Regions from separate parts of the Bacillus thuringiensis genome, predicted to be linked through region 2. Evidence: a T-box and tRNA genes for the amino acid it is inferred to sense, from the RefSeq annotation. Region 2 holds a T-box; the other regions hold tRNA genes.

Region 1 (4,864 bases), 2.3 Mb from region 2:
GGCGTAGGCGATGGACAACAGGTTGATATTCCTGTACCACCTCTTTATCGTTTGAGCAATGGAGGGACGCAGAAGGATAGAAGAAGCGTGCGATTGGTTGTGCACGTCCAAGCAGTTAGGCTGATAAGTAGGCAAATCCGCTTATCGTGAAGGCTGAGCTGTGATGGGGAAGCTCCTTATGGAGCGAAGTCTTTGATTCCCCGCTGCCAAGAAAAGCTTCTAGCGAGATAAAAGGTGCCTGTACCGCAAACCGACACAGGTAGGCGAGGAGAGAATCCTAAGGTGTGCGAGAGAACTCTGGTTAAGGAACTCGGCAAAATGACCCCGTAACTTCGGGAGAAGGGGTGCTTTCTTAACGGAAAGCCGCAGTGAATAGGCCCAAGCGACTGTTTAGCAAAAACACAGCTCTCTGCGAAGCCGTAAGGCGAAGTATAGGGGGTGACACCTGCCCGGTGCTGGAAGGTTAAGGAGAGGGGTTAGCGTAAGCGAAGCTCTGAACTGAAGCCCCAGTAAACGGCGGCCGTAACTATAACGGTCCTAAGGTAGCGAAATTCCTTGTCGGGTAAGTTCCGACCCGCACGAAAGGTGTAACGATTTGGGCACTGTCTCAACCAGAGACTCGGTGAAATTATAGTACCTGTGAAGATGCAGGTTACCCGCGACAGGACGGAAAGACCCCGTGGAGCTTTACTGTAGCCTGATATTGAATTTTGGTACAGTTTGTACAGGATAGGCGGGAGCCATTGAAACCGGAGCGCTAGCTTCGGTGGAGGCGCTGGTGGGATACCGCCCTGACTGTATTGAAATTCTAACCTACGGGTCTTATCGACCCGGGAGACAGTGTCAGGTGGGCAGTTTGACTGGGGCGGTCGCCTCCTAAAGTGTAACGGAGGCGCCCAAAGGTTCCCTCAGAATGGTTGGAAATCATTCGTAGAGTGCAAAGGCATAAGGGAGCTTGACTGCGAGACCTACAAGTCGAGCAGGGACGAAAGTCGGGCTTAGTGATCCGGTGGTTCCGCATGGAAGGGCCATCGCTCAACGGATAAAAGCTACCCCGGGGATAACAGGCTTATCTCCCCCAAGAGTCCACATCGACGGGGAGGTTTGGCACCTCGATGTCGGCTCATCGCATCCTGGGGCTGTAGTCGGTCCCAAGGGTTGGGCTGTTCGCCCATTAAAGCGGTACGCGAGCTGGGTTCAGAACGTCGTGAGACAGTTCGGTCCCTATCCGTCGTGGGCGTAGGAAATTTGAGAGGAGCTGTCCTTAGTACGAGAGGACCGGGATGGACGCACCGCTGGTGTACCAGTTGTTCTGCCAAGGGCATAGCTGGGTAGCTATGTGCGGAAGGGATAAGTGCTGAAAGCATCTAAGCATGAAGCCCCCCTCAAGATGAGATTTCCCATAGCGTAAGCTAGTAAGATCCCTGAAAGATGATCAGGTTGATAGGTTCGAGGTGGAAGCATGGTGACATGTGGAGCTGACGAATACTAATAGATCGAGGACTTAACCATATAATATGTAGCAATGTTATCTAGTTTTGAAGGAATATATATTTAAAATTCCTTTTGACATTCTGAAAAGAATGTGTATAATGATAAAAGTCTGGTAATGATGGCAGAGAGGTCACACCCGTTCCCATACCGAACACGGAAGTTAAGCTCTCTAGCGCCGATGGTAGTTGGGACCTTGTCCCTGTGAGAGTAGGACGTTGCCAGGCTTGTATTATTCCGCAGTAGCTCAGCGGTAGAGCTATCGGCTGTTAACCGATCGGTCGTAGGTTCGATTCCTACCTGCGGAGCCATTATGCTTCCATAGCTCAGCTGGTAGAGTACTTCCATGGTAAGGAAGAGGTCACCGGTTCAAGCCCGGTTGGAAGCTTGGAAAAAGTTTTTAAATTTTTGGCCCGTTGGTCAAGTGGTTAAGACACCGCCCTTTCACGGCGGTAACACGGGTTCGAATCCCGTACGGGTCACCACTTTTGGAGGATTAGCTCAGCTGGGAGAGCACCTGCCTTACAAGCAGGGGGTCGGCGGTTCGATCCCGTCATCCTCCACCATATATGTTTAAATGTCGGAGGGGTAGCGAAGTGGCTAAACGCGGCGGACTGTAAATCCGCTCCTTCGGGTTCGGCAGTTCGAATCTGCCCCCCTCCACCATTTTCTTAAAAATAACCTGAAAGGGTTTATTTTTTTGAGAAGATAACCATACTAGTAAATATTAATGGGCTATAGCCAAGCGGTAAGGCAACGGACTTTGACTCCGTCATGCGCTGGTTCGAATCCAGCTAGCCCAGCCATTTACGAGCCATTAGCTCAGTTGGTAGAGCATCTGACTTTTAATCAGAGGGTCGAAGGTTCGAATCCTTCATGGCTCACCATTTTCGCGGAAGTAGTTCAGTGGTAGAATACAACCTTGCCAAGGTTGGGGTCGCGGGTTCGAATCCCGTCTTCCGCTTTATTACTAAGGGGCCTTAGCTCAGCTGGGAGAGCGCCTGCCTTGCACGCAGGAGGTCAGCGGTTCGATCCCGCTAGGCTCCATCTAAATAGAAAAAGCTTACATCATATGATGTAAGCTTTTTTGTGTTTAAAAAGACAACTTTTATATTTATCGTTTAAAATGAAGAAAACGTAAAAATAAGGGATGGGGGATAATTGTGAAAGTTGTTATTGCATCTGATTCATATAAAGAAAGCCTAAAAGCTATAGAAGTATGTGAAGCTATTGAAAGAGGTTTTAGAGCAATTTTTCCTAATGCAAAGTATGTGAAAATACCAATTGGAGATGGAGGAGAAGGGACGGTTGAATCGCTTGTTGATGCTACAGGGGGGAGAATTATATCAATTAGTGTGACAGGACCGCTTAGAGAAAGTGTACAAGCTTTTTATGGCGTGTCTAAAGATAAAAAGACAGCGTTTATTGAAATGGCAGCAGCATCAGGATTACAGCACGTTCCAGTTGAAAAGCGAAACCCACTTATTACAACGACAAAAGGAACAGGAGAACTTATATTACATGCGCTAAATCAAGGGGCGGAGTACATAATTTTAGGACTTGGAGGAAGTGCTACAAACGATGGTGGGGCAGGCATGTTAGCAGCTTTAGGAGTAAGATTTATAAATGACAAGGGTGAAGTAATAGATCCATCTGGAGGTACGTTACATTCGATTGTTGCTATTGATTTTTCACAAATGGACCCACGCTTAAAGGGGGTAAAGATAGAAGCGGCATGTGATGTGGATAATCCATTAGTCGGAATGCAGGGAGCATCTTTCGTATTTGGGAGACAAAAGGGTGCGAATGTAGAGATGATGAAAGAGCTAGATGAGAATTTAAAACATTATGCGAATATCCTTAAAAGATATGTATCTTCTGATGTATCTGAAATACCTGGTGCAGGGGCAGCAGGAGGAATGGGAGCGGCTGTTATTTCAGTGCTAAAGGGAGACTTGCGAAGGGGCATTGAAATTGTATTGGATTATACAAATTTCGATAAACATATAGAAGATGCAGATCTCATTATAACTGGTGAAGGTAGAATAGATGAACAAACTGCATATGGGAAGGCTCCTGTTGGTGTTGCGGGGCGTGCGAAACGTTTTTCTGTGCCTGTAATTGCTATTGGAGGGTCTGTATCATCTGATTATTCAGCCGTGTACGAGAAAGGAATAGATGCGGTATTTAGTATTACAACGAGACCGATGACACTAGAAGAAGCATATAGAGTAGCAGAAGAAAATATTGAAATGACAACGAAGAATATTGCAACAGTATGGAAAATAGCGTCAGAAAAACACTTCTAAATGTAGGGTTGTTTTTTTATTATTATTTAATAATAGTGATTGTGATTGTTTCATTAAGTTAACTTTATACATAGAATAGTCTTGAAATTTGATTTTCAACGTGAATATAAGTGAATAATTTGTATATCCATACAGAAAAATGTCGAGTTGAGTCAGACTATATAAAAGATTTAAAATATTTAGTGAAGGCACAGAAGGGGGATACTATCTATGAAAAAAGAAATCTCAGTTATTGGAGTTCCAATGGATTTAGGGCAGATGCGTCGTGGCGTTGATATGGGACCGAGCGCAATCCGTTATGCAGGGGTAATTGAAAGAATTGAAGAAATTGGATATAACGTTAAAGATATGGGAGATATACGTATAGAGAGAGAAAAAGAGATAGATGAAAATACAAAATTAAGAAACCTTACACAAGTTGCAACTGTATGTAATGAATTAGCAAGTAAGGTGGATCATATTATAGAAGAAGGTCGTTTTCCACTTGTATTAGGTGGTGACCATAGTATTGCTATCGGTACATTAGCTGGTGTAGCAAAACATTATAAAAACTTAGGTGTTATTTGGTATGATGCACACGGTGATTTAAATACAGAGGAAACTTCACCATCTGGAAATATTCACGGTATGTCACTTGCAGCAAGTTTAGGTTATGGACATTCTTCACTTGTAGATTTATATGGAGCATATCCAAAGGTGAAAAAAGAGAATGTCGTAATTATCGGTGCGCGTGCATTGGATGAAGGAGAAAAAGATTTCATTCGCAATGAAGGTATTAAAGTGTTCTCAATGCATGAAATTGATCGTATGGGGATGACGGCTGTTATGGAAGAAACAATCGCATATTTATCTCATACTGATGGTGTACACTTATCATTAGATTTAGATGGTCTTGATCCTCATGATGCACCAGGTGTTGGGACGCCTGTAATTGGTGGTCTATCTTATCGTGAAAGCCACTTGGCGATGGAAATGTTGGCAGAAGCGGATATTATCACATCTGCTGAATTTGTTGAGGTAAATACGATTTTAGATGAGAGAAATAGAACGGCAACAACAGCAGT
Region 2 (4,864 bases):
TTCGCAACATGTGTTGATAATAGTTCTGCAATTTTCATATCGTCTTCTACAATCATAATTTTGACCATTATTGAACTCCTTTTTAATCCACAATCTCAAATATACTTATATAAAATAAATACTACCTCTTTTCACAAAATCCGTAAATTAAAAAAAGGATGCTTTTATACAAAAGTATCCTTTTTCGTCCCTTATCTATTTAATATGAAATTTACTAAAAGTAAATCCTAGTTTCTCCACATAATCCATTCCTAGTTCCATACGCGCCGTTTTCAGCGGATCCACAACTTGGCAAACTTTTAAATTACCTGCTGCTGATAATAAAAGCGTTGCATCAGCTTTAGACATTTCTAATTCTTCATGTAAAAATGTCACCATATTACGTACAGCACGATTTGCTGCATCATCTAACAATTTCTCTGAAGCAATCGTCATCATTTTTTCTTTTTGAATAGCCATTGGTAATGGCCATTGTTTTCCTTTTATCGTTTGAACTGTTACAGTTACCTCACCAGCAACCTCTACACCACTAACACCAATTTCCCCATCACCCATTGCTGCGTGTAAATCACCTAACGCTAATAGTGCCCCTGGGACATTAACTGGTAGTAGTAATGTTGTTCCTTCTTTAATTTCTTTACAGTCCATATTCCCGCCATGATCATGCGGTGTGCCACATGAAATGCTCTCTTCTTTCGGCGCAGTACCAATTACCCCAATCATTGGATTAATCGGGATTTGTAGTTCACTTGAAAACACAACATGTTCATAATGTATTGGGACGATTTTTACTATATTTTCATTTAACTCATCACCCATTACACCAAGATTCGCACCTGTAGTTAAAACACCCTGCTCTGCAATATTAATTTTTTCAATCGTTACGACTAATATATCGCCTGGTTCTGCTCCTTTAATATATACAGGCCCAGTCGCTGGATTAATTCGGTTCCAATCTAATTCTTGAAACACGACATCTTCAGAATCAATTTGGTTTTCAAAACAGTCGTACGTTTCAAACACAAGCCTACTCCCATTCTCTACTTCCATACACGGCTTATTTTCTGGTGACATTGAGTAAATGATATTATCTTTATGAATTCGATACATAATACCTCTCCCTTTTATATTTATCTACTATTACTAATTAGCTTTTTTTATACAAGCTCCTCTTAAAATTAAATGTTATTTTTATGTAAAAAAGCACGCAGATTGTTTTATAACATACACTCTTTACTATAACAGAAAGGTGGTATCACTATGCCCCTTATTCCATACAACGAAAGTGATGTTGATTTACTAGCTCGTTTAATTCGTGCTGAAGCTGAAGGCGAAGGTCGCCAAGGTGAGGAGCTTGTTGGATGCGTTGTCGTAAATCGTGTATTTTGTGATTGCTTAGATTTTAAACAACTCCGGTCTGTACGTGATGCAGTATACCAAAGCCCCGGCGGATTCGAAGCAGTGCAATACGGGTATTTTTATCAACGCGCTCGTGATTCAGAAAAAGAAATTGCAAGAAAAGTTTTACAAGGTCAATGGCGCTGGCCTGCACGATGGGCTCTTTGGTATTTCCGTCCAGTTGGAGCTTGTCCACCTGAATGGTATAACCAGCCATTTGTAGGACAGTTTAAAAGCCATTGTTTTTATGAACCAAGTGGTGATGAATGTCCGAAAATGTATTCACGATAGTAAAATTTGCAACGCAAGTACTTAGAAATTTTGGTACTTGCGTTGCTTATAACTGTGCTTTAGAAATCTAATAGTGTGATGAATCTTTCTATGCTTACCACATGTATTAATAATGGTATACGAGGACCATTTGATTGATTCATAATGAGCTTATATATAATAGTGAATAATTGTTTTTGATTTTCTTTCATTATTTTTTTATTTTCATGATGACAAATCGCATATAATTGCTCCATTAAGTTAGAGTAATCTTTATTAGAACGAAGTATTTTACAAACTTCTACTAGCCATTCTTTCTGCCTTTCATCTAATGTGTAGTAAAACTCTGCATTTTTCTCCTGATTTACCGCGATTAATTTTTCAGATTGAAAGTTTCTTATCCAATACTCTGCGCGATTACTTATCGCTCTCATTTCATCTAATGCATAGCTCCTATCTATTTTCTTTAATATCCCCTGTAAAATAGTTGAATCAAAATTTAATAATGGTAACGTTCCTGCTACTTGATTAAATTTCGGATATTCTTTAAACTCGCTATCAACTTTAGAGATTTTAATTGCATTAAATAAATCTTCATTTTTGAGCGTTTTATTTTCATAACTATCTTTCAATCGTTCATACTCTGTATAATTACGAATCACATCTTCATCCAACCCAATATGAAAAGCAGCGCCTGGTTTGTATTTTGCAAACATAAAGAGAATTACTTCTGGTATATACACTTTCAATATATCGCTTGGTGTAATACTATTCCCTGAAGAACTAGACATTTTTTCATGATTCCCTTTAATACCAATGAAATCGTAAGCAACGTAATGAGGCGCTTCTCGATTGAATATTTTCCTTGCAATTTCTTTTGATACATTATAACTACCCGTTTCTGATGAATGATCTCTACCGCCCGGTTCAAAAACAACATCCTCTATCATCCATCTCATCGGCCAATCGATTTTCCAATTCAATTTCATTTTTTTTGTATTTAATACGGATAACTCTTTTTCATTTCCGCATTCACATTCATACCGGACTGTTTTTAATACTTCATTAAAATGTGTAATAGTTGTTGTATCTTTTCCGCACCTCTCACAATATAATGTAGCTGGATAAAAGCTCTCTCGCTCTTCTTCACTACACTCTCCAGTTTTAAAATCCATTAAAATATCATATATTTCTTTTCGTTTATACAAAGCCTCTAAAATATTATCATTATACCTTCCACTTCTATATTCATCATGTTGATAAATAAATTCTACTTCAATTCCAAATGCTTGAAGCGATTTTTCAAACTCTTTTTCAAAATGCTCCGCATACGAGTTATGACATCCATACGGATCTGGAATATCACAGTATGGCATACCAATATACTTTGCAAAAGATGGATCAATATTTTTTGGAACTTTTCTAAACCTATCATAATCATCCCACGAAAATATAAAACGAGTCTTTTTCCCTAAATCTTGAAGTGCTCTTACTACGAAATAAGTCGTTACGATTTCACGAAAGTTCCCAATATGAACAGAACCTGACGGACTAATTCCAGATGCACAAACAAACATTTCTTTATTTGGATGTTTCCTAATTAATTCATGCGCTACTTCATACGCCCAATGCATATATTACTCACCTCAATTATTTTTCGTTTCTCATTTCCAGTTTTATGCAACAAAAAAACTCCCACCCCCAAGATTATTCATCTTGAGGACGAGAGTTGTTAGCTTCGCGGTACCACCTCAGTTTGTTAATATGTCACCATATTAACCTCTTCAGGTACGGCAAAATATGCTTATACCCTATCTCTATAACGGGAGAACCCGTCGCACCATCCCTAAATAAATTAGTTCCTTGCGCAGCTCCAAGTCTTTTTTCATTAAGATGTATACCGCTCTTTCTCAGCTACCAGAGCTCTCTGTACGTATTCTTTCTTAACTACTCTTCTCTTCTATGCCTTAAATATTAGTTTTTTAATATGATAATTTATAACACTTTTATTGTCAAACTTTTCCGAATCGAAATCGTAAAATTATCTAAAAAAATTCTTTATCGCTTCTAATTGAATTTTGTGGCTACACTCATCACAACAATATGCCCCTTTTGGTTTCTCTTTAAATCGCTTATATTTTTCACTACCTTCGTAAACACGAAATATATTCTTACAAGAAAAGCAAACAATCTCATAAAACATCATATGCATTTTCCTCTCCGTGTTTATAAACCTTTTAATCACTTGAGAAGATTAGTTTTCTAGAGCACAAATCATAATATCCTCTGACTAAAAGGTTTACCTCTATTCTTATCGAATTATATTAATATCTTATAACGCGAGGTGAACATCTTGTTCAGTAATATAGACTTAGTTTTAAATGTTAAAGCAAGTTTAGCTGAAGGACCATGTTGGAATGAAAAAAAGCAACTTTTATATTGGGTTGATATTATGGAGAAAAAATTATGCATATATAATCCTACTACCAATACGAACCAAGTAATCGCTCTCAATCAACAAATTGGCTGTGTTGTTCCATATTTAGAGGACAAATTACTCTTAGCTATGGAAAACGGCTTTTATTCTATTAATGTAAATACAGAAAAACTGACACATATTTTTGACCCCGAACCTCATTTAATAGAAAATCGTTTTAATGATGGAAAATGTGATCCAGCTGGTCGTTTCTGGGCAGGTACTACAGATACATACGGTATGAATGCTGCAGGTTCCTTATATTGTTTACATAATAATTTGAGTGTAAAGAAAAAAGTTTCACATGTAAATACTTCAAACGGAATCGCTTGGTCACCTGATCATACATACCTTTACTTTATAGATACACCTACTAAAAAAGTGGTTCGCTATCAATATAATATACGTACTGGAGACATTCATAATCCAAGTGATGTAATCATTTTCTCTGAAAATGATGGTCTACCTGATGGTATGACAATTGACGAAGAAGGTTGTTTATGGATTGCACATTGGGGAGGTTCAAAAATAACTAGATGGAATCCCTCTACTGGAGAACAAATATTAAGTATTCCAATTCCTGCGTTATATGTAACATCATGTACATTTGGTGGGCCTAACTTAACTGATTTATATGTTACAACAGCCAGAACAAGAATGACGGATGACGAATTAAAAGAGTATCCACATGCTGGTGGTATTTTTCGAATTCAAACAAAT
Region 3 (4,864 bases), 2.2 Mb from region 2:
TGCCGGTATGAGTAGCGAAAGACGGGTGAGAATCCCGTCCACCGAATGCCTAAGGTTTCCTGAGGAAGGCTCGTCCGCTCAGGGTTAGTCAGGACCTAAGCCGAGGCCGACAGGCGTAGGCGATGGACAACAGGTTGATATTCCTGTACCACCTCTTTATCGTTTGAGCAATGGAGGGACGCAGAAGGATAGAAGAAGCGTGCGATTGGTTGTGCACGTCCAAGCAGTTAGGCTGATAAGTAGGCAAATCCGCTTATCGTGAAGGCTGAGCTGTGATGGGGAAGCTCCTTATGGAGCGAAGTCTTTGATTCCCCGCTGCCAAGAAAAGCTTCTAGCGAGATAAAAGGTGCCTGTACCGCAAACCGACACAGGTAGGCGAGGAGAGAATCCTAAGGTGTGCGAGAGAACTCTGGTTAAGGAACTCGGCAAAATGACCCCGTAACTTCGGGAGAAGGGGTGCTTTCTTAACGGAAAGCCGCAGTGAATAGGCCCAAGCGACTGTTTAGCAAAAACACAGCTCTCTGCGAAGCCGTAAGGCGAAGTATAGGGGGTGACACCTGCCCGGTGCTGGAAGGTTAAGGAGAGGGGTTAGCGTAAGCGAAGCTCTGAACTGAAGCCCCAGTAAACGGCGGCCGTAACTATAACGGTCCTAAGGTAGCGAAATTCCTTGTCGGGTAAGTTCCGACCCGCACGAAAGGTGTAACGATTTGGGCACTGTCTCAACCAGAGACTCGGTGAAATTATAGTACCTGTGAAGATGCAGGTTACCCGCGACAGGACGGAAAGACCCCGTGGAGCTTTACTGTAGCCTGATATTGAATTTTGGTACAGTTTGTACAGGATAGGCGGGAGCCATTGAAACCGGAGCGCTAGCTTCGGTGGAGGCGCTGGTGGGATACCGCCCTGACTGTATTGAAATTCTAACCTACGGGTCTTATCGACCCGGGAGACAGTGTCAGGTGGGCAGTTTGACTGGGGCGGTCGCCTCCTAAAGTGTAACGGAGGCGCCCAAAGGTTCCCTCAGAATGGTTGGAAATCATTCGTAGAGTGCAAAGGCATAAGGGAGCTTGACTGCGAGACCTACAAGTCGAGCAGGGACGAAAGTCGGGCTTAGTGATCCGGTGGTTCCGCATGGAAGGGCCATCGCTCAACGGATAAAAGCTACCCCGGGGATAACAGGCTTATCTCCCCCAAGAGTCCACATCGACGGGGAGGTTTGGCACCTCGATGTCGGCTCATCGCATCCTGGGGCTGTAGTCGGTCCCAAGGGTTGGGCTGTTCGCCCATTAAAGCGGTACGCGAGCTGGGTTCAGAACGTCGTGAGACAGTTCGGTCCCTATCCGTCGTGGGCGTAGGAAATTTGAGAGGAGCTGTCCTTAGTACGAGAGGACCGGGATGGACGCACCGCTGGTGTACCAGTTGTTCTGCCAAGGGCATAGCTGGGTAGCTATGTGCGGAAGGGATAAGTGCTGAAAGCATCTAAGCATGAAGCCCCCCTCAAGATGAGATTTCCCATAGCGTAAGCTAGTAAGATCCCTGAAAGATGATCAGGTTGATAGGTTCGAGGTGGAAGCATGGTGACATGTGGAGCTGACGAATACTAATAGATCGAGGACTTAACCATATAATATGAAGCAATGTTATCTAGTTTTGAAAGAATATAAAAAAACTTGTTGACTTTAGAAGTTAAACGAGTTACAATAATTCTTGTCTTAAATGAATACAGTCTGGTAATGATGGCAGAGAGGTCACACCCGTTCCCATACCGAACACGGAAGTTAAGCTCTCTAGCGCCGATGGTAGTTGGGACCTTGTCCCTGTGAGAGTAGGACGTTGCCAGGCAAATGGAGGATTAGCTCAGCTGGGAGAGCACCTGCCTTACAAGCAGGGGGTCGGCGGTTCGATCCCGTCATCCTCCACCATTTAGCCGACTTAGCTCAATTGGTAGAGCAACTGACTTGTAATCAGTAGGTTGGGGGTTCAAGTCCTCTAGTCGGCACCAGAAAATCATGGCGGTTGTGGCGAAGTGGTTAACGCACCGGATTGTGGCTCCGGCATTCGTGGGTTCGATTCCCATCAGTCGCCCCATTTTTTCTTAAAATATTAATATGCGGGTGTGGCGGAATTGGCAGACGCACTAGACTTAGGATCTAGCGCCTTTGGCGTGGGGGTTCGACTCCCTTCACCCGCACTTTTAATAAAATATCTCAAACATGTCTTGCGGAAGTAGTTCAGTGGTAGAATACAACCTTGCCAAGGTTGGGGTCGCGGGTTCGAATCCCGTCTTCCGCTCCAATTTTCAATATGACATGCCGGGGTGGCGGAACAGGCAGACGCACAGGACTTAAAATCCTGCGGTGGGTGACCACCGTGCGGGTTCGACCCCCGCCCTCGGCACCATATGCGCCCGTAGCTCAATTGGATAGAGCGTTTGACTACGGATCAAGAGGTTAGGGGTTCGACTCCTCTCGGGCGCGCTTTTATTAACGGGAAGTGGCTCAGCTTGGTAGAGCACCTGGTTTGGGACCAGGGGGTCGCAGGTTCAAATCCTGTCTTCCCGATATTCCCAAAAACATGGGGCCTTAGCTCAGCTGGGAGAGCGCCTGCCTTGCACGCAGGAGGTCAGCGGTTCGATCCCGCTAGGCTCCACTTATTTTAATATCATTTATGGCGGTGTAGCTCAGCTGGCTAGAGCGTACGGTTCATACCCGTGAGGTCGGGGGTTCGATCCCCTCCGCCGCTACCATAAAGGACCTTTAGCTCAGCTGGTTAGAGCAGACGGCTCATAACCGTCCGGTCGTAGGTTCGAGTCCTACAAGGTCCACCACTAAAGGTTTATATCTCGGAGGTATACCCAAGTTCGGCTGAAGGGATCGGTCTTGAAAACCGACAGGCGGCGAGAGTCGCGCGGGGGTTCGAATCCCTCTACCTCCTCCATTTTTTCTTAAATTACATATTATATCATCGCGGGGTGGAGCAGTACGGTAGCTCGTCGGGCTCATAACCCGAAGGTCGCAGGTTCAAATCCTGTCCCCGCAACCAAATGGTCCCGTGGTGTAGTGGTTAACATGCCTGCCTGTCACGCAGGAGATCGCCGGTTCGACCCCGGTCGGGACCGCCATTTTAATAAGGCTCGGTAGCTCAGTCGGTAGAGCAGAGGACTGAAAATCCTCGTGTCGGCGGTTCGATTCCGTCCCGAGCCACCATTTTGAAGTCGCAAGCCGGCTTAGCTCAATTGGTAGAGCAACTGACTTGTAATCAGTAGGTTGGGGGTTCAAGTCCTCTAGCCGGCACCACTTTCAAAATGAGCCATTAGCTCAGTTGGTAGAGCATCTGACTTTTAATCAGAGGGTCGAAGGTTCGAATCCTTCATGGCTCACCATTTTCAATTTAATGCGGGTGTAGTTTAGTGGTAAAACAAGAGCCTTCCAAGCTCTGGTCGAGAGTTCGATTCTCTTCACCCGCTTTTCAATTATGGGCCTATAGCTCAGCTGGTTAGAGCGCACGCCTGATAAGCGTGAGGTCGATGGTTCGAGTCCATTTAGGCCCACCATAATTGTTCCGCAGTAGCTCAGTGGTAGAGCTATCGGCTGTTAACCGATCGGTCGTAGGTTCGAGTCCTACCTGCGGAGCCATATTATAGAGAAGTACCCAAGTGGCTCAAGGGGCTCCCCTGCTAAGGGAGTAGATCGCGAACGCGGTGCGAGGGTTCGAATCCCTTCTTCTCTGCCAGAACTGGCCCGTTGGTCAAGTGGTTAAGACACCGCCCTTTCACGGCGGTAACACGGGTTCGAATCCCGTACGGGTCATACTAAAAGAGATAGCATAATCTGCTATCTCTTTTTTGTTGTGTATAGATATAGAAGAAGCTATAACAGATTATAAATAATAAATTTTAAAAAGTTATATCAATTTAAATAGGATTACCTCTTCTTATACATAAGAAGAGGTAATCCTATTTTTTGAATATGTTTTAACCCTCTGCTGAATGCCCATCCGGTTTCATAACAGCATGACTATATGCGGAGTGAAGAGTTTTGTATCCTAAAAGTGCAATAGTTAAGGCAAGGCCTCCGGCTATAATGGCCACACTAAATCCTGCCCGAGCTCCAAAGTTATCAATAACTAAACCAGCTATCGCTGATCCTAGGGAGACTCCAATTCCAAGTCCTGTAATTGCCCAAGTCATTCCTTCGGTTATTTTTGATTCAGGTACGATTTTTTCCACAAGTCCCATGGTAATAATCATAGTAGGAGCGACAGATAACCCTGCAAAGAAAACAATAACTACTAGCCAAGTAATAGTGTTTACGAAAACTAGTGGCAGCATTGTTATCATGGATAGTGTGACTGCTATTAAAAATTGATTATAGGGTGGAGTACTGAGTTTAAGGGTACCGAAAATTAGACCTGCAAGGCATGAACCGATTGCATAGACAGAAAGTACAAAGCTAGCAGCTACGGTGTTTCCTTGATGTTCAGCAAAAGCTACACTAACGACATCTATTGTGCCAAATATAGTACCTATGGCGATGAGTGTGAATACTAGTACTCGCAAAGAACCGATTTTAAACACTGTTCCTTTGTTTGTAATGTCATGAGGGTGTACAGGCGGTTCTGTGCTTTTTTGCATGGTGAATAGGCATACCCCAATTGTAAGAAAAACAGATGATAAAAGTGGGCCCGCTTCTGGGAAGAACATAACACTTAAACTGACAGATAATACAGGACCAATGATGAAGCAAATTTCGTCGACGACCGATTCGAAGGAAAATGCTGTATGCAATTTATGGGATCCACGGTATAGTTTAGTCCAACGTGCACGCACCATGGCTGACATGTTGGGCATACAACCTGCACATAA
Region 4 (4,864 bases), 1.7 Mb from region 2:
AGAAGCGTGCGATTGGTTGTGCACGTCCAAGCAGTTAGGCTGATAAGTAGGCAAATCCGCTTATCGTGAAGGCTGAGCTGTGATGGGGAAGCTCCTTATGGAGCGAAGTCTTTGATTCCCCGCTGCCAAGAAAAGCTTCTAGCGAGATAAAAGGTGCCTGTACCGCAAACCGACACAGGTAGGCGAGGAGAGAATCCTAAGGTGTGCGAGAGAACTCTGGTTAAGGAACTCGGCAAAATGACCCCGTAACTTCGGGAGAAGGGGTGCTTTCTTAACGGAAAGCCGCAGTGAATAGGCCCAAGCGACTGTTTAGCAAAAACACAGCTCTCTGCGAAGCCGTAAGGCGAAGTATAGGGGGTGACACCTGCCCGGTGCTGGAAGGTTAAGGAGAGGGGTTAGCGTAAGCGAAGCTCTGAACTGAAGCCCCAGTAAACGGCGGCCGTAACTATAACGGTCCTAAGGTAGCGAAATTCCTTGTCGGGTAAGTTCCGACCCGCACGAAAGGTGTAACGATTTGGGCACTGTCTCAACCAGAGACTCGGTGAAATTATAGTACCTGTGAAGATGCAGGTTACCCGCGACAGGACGGAAAGACCCCGTGGAGCTTTACTGTAGCCTGATATTGAATTTTGGTACAGTTTGTACAGGATAGGCGGGAGCCATTGAAACCGGAGCGCTAGCTTCGGTGGAGGCGCTGGTGGGATACCGCCCTGACTGTATTGAAATTCTAACCTACGGGTCTTATCGACCCGGGAGACAGTGTCAGGTGGGCAGTTTGACTGGGGCGGTCGCCTCCTAAAGTGTAACGGAGGCGCCCAAAGGTTCCCTCAGAATGGTTGGAAATCATTCGTAGAGTGCAAAGGCATAAGGGAGCTTGACTGCGAGACCTACAAGTCGAGCAGGGACGAAAGTCGGGCTTAGTGATCCGGTGGTTCCGCATGGAAGGGCCATCGCTCAACGGATAAAAGCTACCCCGGGGATAACAGGCTTATCTCCCCCAAGAGTCCACATCGACGGGGAGGTTTGGCACCTCGATGTCGGCTCATCGCATCCTGGGGCTGTAGTCGGTCCCAAGGGTTGGGCTGTTCGCCCATTAAAGCGGTACGCGAGCTGGGTTCAGAACGTCGTGAGACAGTTCGGTCCCTATCCGTCGTGGGCGTAGGAAATTTGAGAGGAGCTGTCCTTAGTACGAGAGGACCGGGATGGACGCACCGCTGGTGTACCAGTTGTTCTGCCAAGGGCATAGCTGGGTAGCTATGTGCGGAAGGGATAAGTGCTGAAAGCATCTAAGCATGAAGCCCCCCTCAAGATGAGATTTCCCATAGCGTAAGCTAGTAAGATCCCTGAAAGATGATCAGGTTGATAGGTTCGAGGTGGAAGCATGGTGACATGTGGAGCTGACGAATACTAATAGATCGAGGACTTAACCATATAATATGAAGCAAATGTTATCTAGTTTTGAGAGAACATAAAAAACTTGTTGACTTTTAAAGTAAATAAGTTATAATAATGATTGTCTCAAAAGAATAATGTCTGGTAATGATGGCAGAGAGGTCACACCCGTTCCCATACCGAACACGGAAGTTAAGCTCTCTAGCGCCGATGGTAGTTGGGACCTTGTCCCTGTGAGAGTAGGACGTTGCCAGGCAAAATGGAGGATTAGCTCAGCTGGGAGAGCACCTGCCTTACAAGCAGGGGGTCGGCGGTTCGATCCCGTCATCCTCCACCATATATGTCGGAGGGGTAGCGAAGTGGCTAAACGCGGCGGACTGTAAATCCGCTCCTTCGGGTTCGGCAGTTCGAATCTGCCCCCCTCCACCATTCTTAATTAATGGGCTATAGCCAAGCGGTAAGGCAACGGACTTTGACTCCGTCATGCGCTGGTTCGAATCCAGCTAGCCCAGCCATTAAGAGCCATTAGCTCAGTTGGTAGAGCATCTGACTTTTAATCAGAGGGTCGAAGGTTCGAATCCTTCATGGCTCACCATTTTTAATAAAACATGCGGGTGTGGCGGAATTGGCAGACGCACTAGACTTAGGATCTAGCGCCTTTGGCGTGGGGGTTCGACTCCCTTCACCCGCACTTTTAATAAAATAACTCATACATGTCTTGCGGAAGTAGTTCAGTGGTAGAATACAACCTTGCCAAGGTTGGGGTCGCGGGTTCGAATCCCGTCTTCCGCTCCAATTTTCAATATGACATGCCGGGGTGGCGGAACAGGCAGACGCACAGGACTTAAAATCCTGCGGTGGGTGACCACCGTGCGGGTTCGACCCCCGCCCTCGGCACCATATGCGCCCGTAGCTCAATTGGATAGAGCGTTTGACTACGGATCAAGAGGTTAGGGGTTCGACTCCTCTCGGGCGCGCTTTTATTAACGGGAAGTGGCTCAGCTTGGTAGAGCACCTGGTTTGGGACCAGGGGGTCGCAGGTTCAAATCCTGTCTTCCCGATATTCAAAAAAACATGGGGCCTTAGCTCAGCTGGGAGAGCGCCTGCCTTGCACGCAGGAGGTCAGCGGTTCGATCCCGCTAGGCTCCACTTTATTTAATATATGTCTCGGAGGTATACCCAAGTTCGGCTGAAGGGATCGGTCTTGAAAACCGACAGGCGGTGAGAATCGCGCGGGGGTTCGAATCCCTCTACCTCCTCCATTTTTTTTATGATTTAGACATATAATAATAAAATATTTATTTTTTCCTTCATGGAGGTATACCCAAGTTCGGCTGAAGGGATCGGTCTTGAAAACCGACAGGCGGCGAGAGTCGCGCGGGGGTTCGAATCCCTCTACCTCCTCCATTTTTTAATTTCATATTGTCGCGGGGTGGAGCAGCACGGTAGCTCGTCGGGCTCATAACCCGAAGGTCGCAGGTTCAAATCCTGTCCCCGCAACCAAATGGTCCCGTGGTGTAGTGGTTAACATGCCTGCCTGTCACGCAGGAGATCGCCGGTTCGACCCCGGTCGGGACCGCCATTTATGTTGGCTCGGTAGCTCAGTCGGTAGAGCAGAGGACTGAAAATCCTCGTGTCGGCGGTTCGATTCCGTCCCGAGCCACCATTTTTTTTATGCCGGCTTAGCTCAATTGGTAGAGCAACTGACTTGTAATCAGTAGGTTGGGGGTTCAAGTCCTCTAGCCGGCATCATTTAGGGGCATAGTTTAAAGGTAGAACTGAGGTCTCCAAAACCTCCAGTGTGGGTTCGATTCCTACTGCCCCTGTAAAGTATATGGGCCTATAGCTCAGCTGGTTAGAGCGCACGCCTGATAAGCGTGAGGTCGATGGTTCGAGTCCATTTAGGCCCACCATATATTATTCCGCAGTAGCTCAGTGGTAGAGCTATCGGCTGTTAACCGATCGGTCGTAGGTTCGAGTCCTACCTGCGGAGCCATGGCCCGTTGGTCAAGTGGTTAAGACACCGCCCTTTCACGGCGGTAACACGGGTTCGAATCCCGTACGGGTCATAAAAAAAAGAGTCAGCATTATGCTGGCTCTTTTTTATTTTGTTGATCCTTTTTATCATGTTACTTTCCAGAAATAAATAAAGGGATTTTGGAAAAGCTATGGTATGTATAAAAAGGAGGAAATAAATAATGACACGAGTTAGAGACTTAATGAGTACCCATATTGTACATTGTACACCGCTAGACAATGTATATGAGGCAGCTGTAAAAATGAAGGAAGAATCGGTTGGATTAATTCCTGTTGTTGAAAATGAGCAAGTTGTTGGGCTTGTTACTGATCGAGATTTAGTTGTTCGAGGGATTGCTGAAAAACATCCTGGATCTAATAAAATTACAAATGTAATGACAACAAATATTATCTCAGTTTCTCCAAATGATCCTATTGAAAAAGCTACAGAGCTAATGGCACAGTATCAAATTAGACGGTTACCAGTAGTTGATAGTGGTCAGCTTATTGGTATGTTAGCACTAGGAGATTTAGCTATAAGGGAATCGGCAGATGATCAAGCTGGATTTGCCTTGAGCGAAATTTCAGAGCGTACAGAGTAAATTGAAACTTTAATTAACCGAGATTTTAATGGTTACTCATAAAGAGCTAAACTATATATAAAATTCAGATGCATTATTCTAGCATATATGGATTAAACTAATATGTTAGCGTGATGTATCTGAGACATTATATAATAAGTATATGGTTAATAATTTCGACAGTTTTTTAAAATTTGTTATTCTTAATTTTTAATAAGAGAAAAGATGATATACTGATAGATATAAGTATTATGAGAGATTTTGAATATAACAATATTAATTTTTAATGGTGCGATAATAACTTAATATTTCCTACATAGATGAAAGGGAAGGGGAATTATATGAAGGCTGTACAGGGCGATCCAAATTGGAATTTGGTTACAGATACATATATAGAACCAAATAATTTCGCTGAATTATTTTCTTTGCTTGTACCTTGTCACCCAAAAGGTGAGGGGAAAGAACGAACTATATTAGTATGGAAAGAGAAAGAATTTTATAAAGAAGAAAATTTAGCCGCATTTATTGTATATGGCATGAATAAAGTAAAGAATTTACCGCAGTTTCATAAAGATGAAATTCCAACTTTAGTGCGTATTCTTCGCTTATGCCAAGAGATTGGTTGGTATGAAGAAGCAAATGCTTTTATGATAGCACAAGGATTAGCTGAGTTTGTTCATACTTCATTGGAATATGAAACATGGGATCTTTTGACGCAATCAGTTGCTTTAAACTATTTAATTATTAAATATCGTATCGGCGAATTGACAGATAGAGATATTAAAATTTGGGATAGAGTTAAATTTAATGAAAAATGTATAACAGATTGTAAACATTTATTATCTCATAAAGAAGTATTGGAATTTACATTCTTT

Evidence for each region. The T-box of region 2 lies ahead of lysS (lysine--tRNA ligase). A T-box ahead of a tRNA ligase gene usually reads a tRNA of that ligase, here a tRNA-Lys.
Region 1: it encodes a tRNA-Lys, which carries the amino acid that the T-box ahead of lysS (lysine--tRNA ligase) is inferred to sense. The anticodon was not compared.
Region 3: it encodes a tRNA-Lys, which carries the amino acid that the T-box ahead of lysS (lysine--tRNA ligase) is inferred to sense. The anticodon was not compared.
Region 4: it encodes a tRNA-Lys, which carries the amino acid that the T-box ahead of lysS (lysine--tRNA ligase) is inferred to sense. The anticodon was not compared.

The regions. Positions count from the first base shown of each region.
Region 1 is NZ_CP012099.1:154,242-159,105, forward strand. It holds rRNA gene AC241_RS00885 (23S ribosomal RNA) at 1-1,512, shown strand, start outside; rRNA gene rrf (5S ribosomal RNA) at 1,603-1,718, shown strand; tRNA gene AC241_RS00895 (tRNA-Asn) at 1,728-1,802, shown strand; tRNA gene AC241_RS00900 (tRNA-Thr) at 1,807-1,879, shown strand; tRNA gene AC241_RS00905 (tRNA-Glu) at 1,902-1,976, shown strand; tRNA gene AC241_RS00910 (tRNA-Val) at 1,982-2,057, shown strand; tRNA gene AC241_RS00915 (tRNA-Tyr) at 2,074-2,157, shown strand; tRNA gene AC241_RS00920 (tRNA-Gln) at 2,223-2,297, shown strand; tRNA gene AC241_RS00925 (tRNA-Lys) at 2,303-2,378, shown strand; tRNA gene AC241_RS00930 (tRNA-Gly) at 2,384-2,455, shown strand; tRNA gene AC241_RS00935 (tRNA-Ala) at 2,466-2,538, shown strand; gene AC241_RS00940 (glycerate kinase) at 2,655-3,800, shown strand; gene rocF (arginase) at 4,011-4,864, shown strand, end outside.
Region 2 is NZ_CP012099.1:2,465,957-2,470,820, reverse strand. It holds gene AC241_RS12705 (response regulator transcription factor) at 1-68, opposite strand, end outside; gene AC241_RS12700 (acetamidase/formamidase family protein) at 196-1,110, opposite strand; gene AC241_RS12695 (cell wall hydrolase) at 1,261-1,689, shown strand; gene lysS (lysine--tRNA ligase) at 1,749-3,302, opposite strand; T-box leader at 3,384-3,640, opposite strand; gene AC241_RS12685 (DUF2197 domain-containing protein) at 3,710-3,880, opposite strand; gene AC241_RS12680 (SMP-30/gluconolactonase/LRE family protein) at 4,022-4,864, shown strand, end outside.
Region 3 is NZ_CP012099.1:4,689,314-4,694,177, reverse strand. It holds rRNA gene AC241_RS24335 (23S ribosomal RNA) at 1-1,624, shown strand, start outside; rRNA gene rrf (5S ribosomal RNA) at 1,727-1,842, shown strand; tRNA gene AC241_RS24325 (tRNA-Val) at 1,847-1,922, shown strand; tRNA gene AC241_RS24320 (tRNA-Thr) at 1,927-2,002, shown strand; tRNA gene AC241_RS24315 (tRNA-His) at 2,013-2,088, shown strand; tRNA gene AC241_RS24310 (tRNA-Leu) at 2,111-2,191, shown strand; tRNA gene AC241_RS24305 (tRNA-Gly) at 2,221-2,295, shown strand; tRNA gene AC241_RS24300 (tRNA-Leu) at 2,312-2,400, shown strand; tRNA gene AC241_RS24295 (tRNA-Arg) at 2,404-2,477, shown strand; tRNA gene AC241_RS24290 (tRNA-Pro) at 2,488-2,561, shown strand; tRNA gene AC241_RS24285 (tRNA-Ala) at 2,577-2,649, shown strand; tRNA gene AC241_RS24280 (tRNA-Met) at 2,670-2,746, shown strand; tRNA gene AC241_RS24275 (tRNA-Ile) at 2,751-2,827, shown strand; tRNA gene AC241_RS24270 (tRNA-Ser) at 2,845-2,937, shown strand; tRNA gene AC241_RS24265 (tRNA-Met) at 2,966-3,042, shown strand; tRNA gene AC241_RS24260 (tRNA-Asp) at 3,046-3,121, shown strand; tRNA gene AC241_RS24255 (tRNA-Phe) at 3,131-3,206, shown strand; tRNA gene AC241_RS24250 (tRNA-Thr) at 3,221-3,296, shown strand; tRNA gene AC241_RS24245 (tRNA-Lys) at 3,307-3,382, shown strand; tRNA gene AC241_RS24240 (tRNA-Gly) at 3,396-3,466, shown strand; tRNA gene AC241_RS24235 (tRNA-Ile) at 3,477-3,553, shown strand; tRNA gene AC241_RS24230 (tRNA-Asn) at 3,561-3,635, shown strand; tRNA gene AC241_RS24225 (tRNA-Ser) at 3,642-3,732, shown strand; tRNA gene AC241_RS24220 (tRNA-Glu) at 3,738-3,809, shown strand; gene AC241_RS24215 (MFS transporter) at 3,974-4,864, opposite strand, start outside.
Region 4 is NZ_CP012099.1:744,230-749,093, forward strand. It holds rRNA gene AC241_RS03750 (23S ribosomal RNA) at 1-1,431, shown strand, start outside; rRNA gene rrf (5S ribosomal RNA) at 1,533-1,648, shown strand; tRNA gene AC241_RS03760 (tRNA-Val) at 1,654-1,729, shown strand; tRNA gene AC241_RS03765 (tRNA-Tyr) at 1,738-1,821, shown strand; tRNA gene AC241_RS03770 (tRNA-Gln) at 1,833-1,907, shown strand; tRNA gene AC241_RS03775 (tRNA-Lys) at 1,912-1,987, shown strand; tRNA gene AC241_RS03780 (tRNA-Leu) at 2,003-2,083, shown strand; tRNA gene AC241_RS03785 (tRNA-Gly) at 2,113-2,187, shown strand; tRNA gene AC241_RS03790 (tRNA-Leu) at 2,204-2,292, shown strand; tRNA gene AC241_RS03795 (tRNA-Arg) at 2,296-2,369, shown strand; tRNA gene AC241_RS03800 (tRNA-Pro) at 2,380-2,453, shown strand; tRNA gene AC241_RS03805 (tRNA-Ala) at 2,469-2,541, shown strand; tRNA gene AC241_RS03810 (tRNA-Ser) at 2,562-2,654, shown strand; tRNA gene AC241_RS03815 (tRNA-Ser) at 2,707-2,799, shown strand; tRNA gene AC241_RS03820 (tRNA-Met) at 2,819-2,895, shown strand; tRNA gene AC241_RS03825 (tRNA-Asp) at 2,899-2,974, shown strand; tRNA gene AC241_RS03830 (tRNA-Phe) at 2,983-3,058, shown strand; tRNA gene AC241_RS03835 (tRNA-Thr) at 3,069-3,141, shown strand; tRNA gene AC241_RS03840 (tRNA-Trp) at 3,148-3,218, shown strand; tRNA gene AC241_RS03845 (tRNA-Ile) at 3,229-3,305, shown strand; tRNA gene AC241_RS03850 (tRNA-Asn) at 3,314-3,388, shown strand; tRNA gene AC241_RS03855 (tRNA-Glu) at 3,390-3,461, shown strand; gene AC241_RS03860 (CBS domain-containing protein) at 3,591-4,010, shown strand; gene AC241_RS03865 (DUF3965 domain-containing protein) at 4,331-4,864, shown strand, end outside.